Regions from separate parts of the Isachenkonia alkalipeptolytica genome, predicted to be linked through region 2. Evidence: riboswitches for the same ligand, from Rfam matches in the RefSeq annotation. Region 2 holds a riboswitch; the other holds the start of a gene.

Region 1 (3,422 bases), on a different contig from region 2:
AGTCTCTAAAGTAATTAAGCATTTTGTATGATATTTCGATTAATGGTATTCATTTTTTTACCCTAGGCTTGAAATTTGAAACTAAATTTTTTTCAAAATTATGATCATTCCGTTTACTGAGAGGTTTCCCGGGTATATGTGCCTTGATAAAAGAGGTAATATTATAAGCAAAATACTTTATACTAGGAGGTTACTAAATGAGATTTGAACCGCTACTGGAGAAAAATAAAATCCCGGATTTTCTGATTCGTTGGGGAGCTCGTCGTATGACATCAGCCAGATTGAAGGAAATAACATCCTACAGCGCAGAAGAGCATCAACAATATCTCACTCAATACATTGAGGATTTAACAAAGCAACCGATTGCAATAAATACTGCGGAAGCTAACGATCAACACTATGAAATCCCTACAGAATTTTTTCAGCATGTTCTAGGTACTCATATGAAATACAGCTGCGGATATTGGAATAATCCGGTTCCTTTTAAAGAACTGAAAGATCATTTAAGCGATGCGGAAGAAGCCATGCTAAAGTTGACATGTCAACGGGCGGAAATAGAAGATGGGCAAAATATTCTAGATTTAGGGTGTGGTTGGGGCTCTTTAGCGCTGTATATGGCAAAAAAATATCCTTCAGCGAATATTTGGGCGCTATCCAACTCCGCTACACAAAAGTCTTATATTGATGCCAAGGCTAAGGAGGAGAGTTTAGAGAATCTTACGGTGATTACGGAAGATATCAATGACTTTACCACGGAAGTACGCTTTCACCGTGTCATATCTATTGAAATGTTTGAGCATATGCGAAATTATGAACAGTTGATGAATAAAATTTCGGAGTTTTTATTGCTCAGGGGACGGTTATTTGTACATATCTTTACCCATCGAACCACGCCCTATGCCTATGAAGTGCGAAGTGATAATGATTGGATGACCCGACACTTCTTTTTAGGCGGCACTATGCCCAGCCGGGATTTGCTTCATTATTTTACCGATCGGTTTTCATTGGAAAGACAGTGGGCGATTTCCGGTATACATTACCAAAAAACCCTGGAAGCCTGGCTTCAACGTATGGATGAGCAAAAAGACATAATCATGCCTATTATGGCTGAAATAGAAGGGGAAGATGAAGCCTTAAAATGGTGGGTTTACTGGCGGGTATTTTTCATGGCCTGCGCCGAGTTCTTTTCTTTCCACGACGGAGATGAGTGGTTTATCAGTCACTATCTTTTTGAAAAAAATATGTTAATATCCTAAAAAAGAACGCTCTTGACTTTACGGCTTAAAGAGCGTTCAGTACGAACCTTTACAGATTCCCTGCAGCTTTTATTTTTACTCTAAGGCTGTTTCCTATAACCCTTTTTGCATTTGATTTACTACGGAATTGACCATTTTTTTTGGCAACCATGAGGAGGAAGCCTGCTCAGCAAGACTGAGCCGGTCATACACGGTGCTGACATCTTGGATTTTATCTTTGTTAAATTTGTAAGAACACATCGTCAGGAATGTCACCTTCTCCCCTTGCATTACTCCGGATATTTCATGCTCATAAATAGCTCGATCCCCTTGAATCACTTTTTCCGAACCCACATCTCTGAATTTCAGATTCGTTGTGTTTTTATGGAACCAGTCCAAGTATCGGTTCATCTCTTCCCGTCCACAGAAACTTCCATGAGGGTTGTGCCAACAGAAGTCATCGGTTATAAGAGACATCAATTTTTCCCGGTCCTGCTCTTCCAAGGATTTCACAAAATCGTTCATCATAGCTACTTTTTTCTCATCAGACATTTTTTCACCTCCTTTTCCGATTCAGCCGATTGAGGTTGCAGAGACACTGTAAAGAAACCTAATGACAAAAACAAAAAAACCGACCTGTTAGGCCGGTTACGCTACTCACTCCTCCGTAACAGGAAGCGTCCAAATCTGGTTACGGGATCTTCGTGTCCTCTTAAGTTTCTCCTCGAAATGCATGTTTGTTTGGCTTATACCCCATTTGGTTAATAATTAACAGAACATTCTTAAAAATCAACAGATATCTTAACCTGCCCGCTCTTCCCTTTCTTTTTTGGAAAACTGGGTGTGATAAAGCATACTGTAGTAGCCTTTTTGATCCAAAAGGGTCTGATGATCTCCCCGCTCGATGAGTTTCCCCTCCTGAATGACAAAAATCTCATCGCTGTCTTCAATGGTGGAGAGGCGGTGGGCGATGGTGATGCCGGTTTTCTCTTTCATCATCTCTTTTAAGGACTCTTGAATCAGCCGCTCGCTTTCCGTATCCAGGGCGGAAGTGGCCTCATCCATCAGTAGAATAGGACTATCCTTTATGATGGCTCTAGCAATGGAGATCCGCTGTTTCTGTCCTCCCGAAAGTCCGAGACCCCGTTCTCCGATCACGGTATCGTAGCCTTTTTCCAACTTTATAATAAAGTCATGGGCATTGGCTCTTTTCGCCGCTTTTTTGATTTCTTCCTCACTGGTATTTTCCCTGCCGTAGGAGATATTCTCCCCAATGGTTCCCGTAAATAGATAGGGATTCTGGGATACATAGGCTAACTCTTTTCGAATATCCCGAATCTCGGTGTCCGCCGTGGAACGGCTCCCTACAATGATTTCTCCCTGATCGATTGAATAAAGGCCTAAAAGAAGCTTTAAAATCGTGGATTTTCCCCCGCCGCTTTCTCCCACTAAGGCGATGGATTTTCCTTTTTCCATGGCAAAGCTTAGATTATTAATAACCGGGGTTGCTTGATCCTTTTCATAGGAAAAGCGAACGTTCCGAAATTCAATGTATTCAGGCTTACCAATTTCCCGTTGCTTCCCGGACTCTTCGATTCTTGGATTGATCACAGAAGGTTCATTATCTTCATCGATGATTTCAAACACCCGGTCCAATGAAGCCCTGGCTCCTTGTAAGGACTGATTAAACTGGGGAAGGAAGTTCAGCACTGAGTTAATGGCCCCTTGAAGATTGGTAAAGGCCACGACTACACCGATACTCATCCATCCCAGGGTGATAAAAAGAATTCCGAAGACGATGATGAACAAAAAACTGCTGGTAAAGGCCAGGTTGCTGAGGATTCGAAGCTTCGCCTGCTGTCGGCTTCTTTGATAGGCTTTTTCATAGACCCCTTCGTTTACTTCCTCCATTTTTTCCTTTAATAAGTTCTCAAGGTTATAGGACTTCATCACCTGAAAACCTTGAAAAATATCCGTAAGATTTTGGGTGAACAATGATTTTCTGTTTTGCACTTCATCACTGAGAACTTTCATTTTTTTCGCCGACCCCTGATTCAGCTTAAAGATTACCAGGGTAAAAATCAAAAATACGATGGCCAGCCGATATTCCAGCACAAACATATAGATAACGGCGGCGGTTCCTAAAATCAATAGATTGGCAAAATTTAAGAAACCTTCCTTCAAAAA
Region 2 (3,422 bases):
CCTGCTGATGCGCCCAGCGCGTAACCGTTGGCCATTCTTGCGGGGATACCGATGCTTCTTAGTAAGGATGCGGTCAGCTCGGCGTAGCCTTGGCATACGGCGATTCTTCGATCCAAAGTATCCATGGTGTCGTTTCTTCCCCGTTGGTTATACCGTACTCCGTCATGATCATAGTAGATATTTCCCGCTACCCAGTCGTGGATGGCTTTTACCTGATCGTATTCATTATTGATGCCTTCCGTAATTTCTTCCGCTAGCTCTTTAATGATTACTTGGTCTTCCGGCTTTAGATGATTCAAATCCAGATCCTTTGCTACCACTTCATTATTCTCCTGGAAAAGCTCCAGGTTTTCTTCGTATACAAAAGATCGTTGGAATACTAACCCTTCTGATGATTCCTCAAGCATAATGTTCCAATGTACGGAGTTATAGGTGGTGTATCTCTCCGGTGCTGTGAAAATCATAACCTCATACTCTTTACCGCTTCCATTACGGATTCCTAAATCTCCTAGGGAAAACTCTTCTTGATAATTACCGCTCCCACTGATGGAGAAAAATTCGCTTAGTACCCGCTCTCCCGATGGGGTTCTTAATTGGAACCACCCAAACTCATGGCCACTATTGATTTTTCCCTCTACTTCAATTCGGTCGTTGTTGGTAATTTCCATGTTTAGATACGTATCCTGTGCAAAACCGCTTTGGTACTGGGTAGCCTCGCTGCCTACCAGGGTTTCACTGCTGGAAGAAGGTGTATCGCTTACATTGGATAAGCCACCGATTAACCGCACATTACCTTTGCTGGAAATCATTCGACTTATTTCATCGGTAATCCCGTGTCGTTGATTGTAGTAAACCACCGGTCCACCCAAGGAGGAAGCCGCCACGGCATCCACGTATTCATGACCATCCAATAGGGATACGGAGGTCGCGCCGGAAAAGTCCTGATGCTCTCCTAATAGTAAACTAGTCTCTACTCTATTTTTTCCGCCGAAGCGCTCTTCTACGGTAATGCCTGAAATCCGGTTTAACTGTTGTTCCACATCCGCTGATACTACAGCGGTGCCTCCGACTATGATCACACGCTCGATACCTAGGTCCCTTAATGCTTCCTTTGTAACTTCCGGTACAGTTCCCCGGGCATTATTGATCATTAGTATAGGGTACCCTTTATAGGCAAGAGGTCCGGCGACTAAGGAATCCACTACCGCGTTTCCATCTACGATGATGGCGGTGTTATCTTTTGCGCTTCCCATTTCCCTGGCCACATTGGCTGCTGTCTCATAGCGATTGTTACCATAAAAACGGTCGGTATCGATTCCTAAGCTTTTGATTTGATTTTCTACGTTATTACTTACTGCTGCGCTTCCTCCGATAATGACCACTTTTTCAGGATTTAAGCTGGTTAAGGCTTCTTTTGTGGCTTCCGGAATATTGTCCTGTTCCACCAATAGGGTAGAGGTATTTTCTAAGCCTGCGATCCCGCTGGCGGTTAATCCGTCAATTACCTGGGGTACATTTTCGATCTTATCTCCTCGAACCATTACTACCGTATCAGGGTTTTCGTCCTTTTCCTTCGCTACCTGGTAAGCGGTTTCATACTGATCCGAACCTGCAATCTGATGCTCAATACTGCTGATTTCCATTTGTCCGTAGGCTACATCACTAAAGCCTGTCATTACCGCGGTAAACACCATGGCTGCAACCAATACTTTACTGACAAATCCCATTTTTTTGCTAGCATTCTTTCCCTTCAAAGTATATGTATTCATTCGTTTTTCCTCCTTTAACTCCTGTAAGAATCACTGACCAATCGCCATCTTTCACGATAGTAAGGGCAATGACTCTACATTTGCTAAAGGGGTTGTCCACCGATTTTTATGTTTTATTCCAAAACACAAAAAACTAGTCTTTCGGTAGCTGGCTGCCTTATACGGCCCTTTAGCTTTGCGTCCCACAGTTTCCCATGGTTTGCCTTTATCGTGAATAGTTTTTTTCATTAAAAAAGCAGATCTTTCGGTAACTGGCTACCTTATACGGCCCTTTAGCTTTGCGTCCCACAGTTTCCCATGGTTTGCCTTTATCGTGAATTGCTAAGATATTCACTCTATGAATTTTTACGTTTTACTGCTTCTATGCAGGTGTAGTTCTTTTTAGTATTTGCGAATTTTTCTTAGTAGTACATTATGTATATCCATTATATCACCTTTAATCCCATTTTTCAATGAAATTAATAAGTAATTACGTCAACTTATTTAATAGATCGACTTTTTAAAAGCCTGTTTACCGGATAACGGTTTTTCCGTAGGTCTGTCGCCTATTCTACCTGCTATTTGGTAGGTCTCTCAGCATTGAAAAATGAGGAGTTCGGGTCAAAAAAGGAGGGGGTTGAGTCATATTCCTTTACTGATGACTCAAAACCCTCCGTCCCCTTTGTGCTAAGTTATGAACCAAATACCTCCGTCCCCTTTGTGCTATGAACCAAATACCTCCGTCCCCTTTGTGCTATGAACCAAATACCTCCGTCCCCTTTGTGCTATTAGTTTCCTTGTAACCAGGGTAGGGGATCAAAATGATTGTTGTTGTGTCGAACTTCAAAATGCAGGTGATTTCCGGTAGAACTACCGGTGGTCCCTACTAAAGCGATGGTTTCTCCCTTTTCCACCCAATCTCCCACCTTGGCGATATTGGAGGAGTTATGGGCGTAACGGGTGGTGATGCCGTTTCCATGATCGATTTCGATCCAGTTACCGTAGCTTGCTCCGTAATGGGAAACGGTAACCCGCCCCGCCTTGGCGGCAACGATGGGGGTTCCCCCCGGTGCGGGAATATCGATTCCGATATGCATTCGGTGGTCTCCTGTTATGGGATGAATTCTATATCCATAGGGAGAAGAAATTCTGGTATGTCCCGGTACCGGCCAGGCCCGAGTCTTATATACCGATATATCGAAATGCAGACTTTCTTTATCCAGTATTCTATAGGCTTCATGAATTCTTGCTCCAATTTCATCCGCCCACTTTATATTACTGCTGAAGGGATTTTTACCGTTTCTTCCCGGATCCCAACGCATTTTATACAGGGTATCCTGAGGGTTTCTGGGATGGTTGATAAAGTTTTCCGATATCCACTTTGTCCCTTCTAAAATGGCGGCTTCCTTTGTGGTCCAGCCCTGTTCGTAGGCAAATTCCGCTCCGGACTGTACCGGATCGGTACCGTTGGCCTCTATTCCGAACACATTATATACGGTGGTGGGGGCCACACTGCTTCCCTCCACTTCCGTAACTTCAATCCCTTCTAAAAGCACGCTGTTGGGCCCTTCACTTTCTTTTAGGGCATGAACGGTTAAATACAGCTCATTGATGTTATTTTCCCGCCCGGCGGTTCTAAGGGTGTTGGCATAGCCGGTGAGGTTCGGGTCCCCG

The links. Region 2 has a riboswitch for cyclic di-GMP ahead of ISALK_RS10245 (cell wall-binding repeat-containing protein). Riboswitches for the same ligand answer to the same signal wherever they lie in the genome.
Region 1: linked by a shared signal. The riboswitch ahead of ISALK_RS01645 (nuclear transport factor 2 family protein) and the one ahead of ISALK_RS10245 (cell wall-binding repeat-containing protein) in region 2 are both predicted to bind cyclic di-GMP.

The regions. Positions count from the first base shown of each region.
Region 1 covers NZ_SUMG01000001.1:345,860-349,281, reverse strand. The annotation lists gene ISALK_RS01650 (SAM-dependent methyltransferase) at 198-1,256, shown strand; gene ISALK_RS01645 (nuclear transport factor 2 family protein) at 1,350-1,787, opposite strand; cyclic di-GMP riboswitch class II at 1,869-1,954, opposite strand; gene ISALK_RS01640 (ABC transporter ATP-binding protein) at 2,037-3,422, opposite strand, start outside.
Region 2 covers NZ_SUMG01000013.1:11,190-14,611, forward strand. The annotation lists gene ISALK_RS10245 (cell wall-binding repeat-containing protein) at 1-1,769, opposite strand, end outside; cyclic di-GMP riboswitch class I at 1,910-1,983, opposite strand; cyclic di-GMP riboswitch class I at 2,013-2,086, opposite strand; gene ISALK_RS10250 (cell wall-binding repeat-containing protein) at 2,537-3,422, opposite strand, start outside.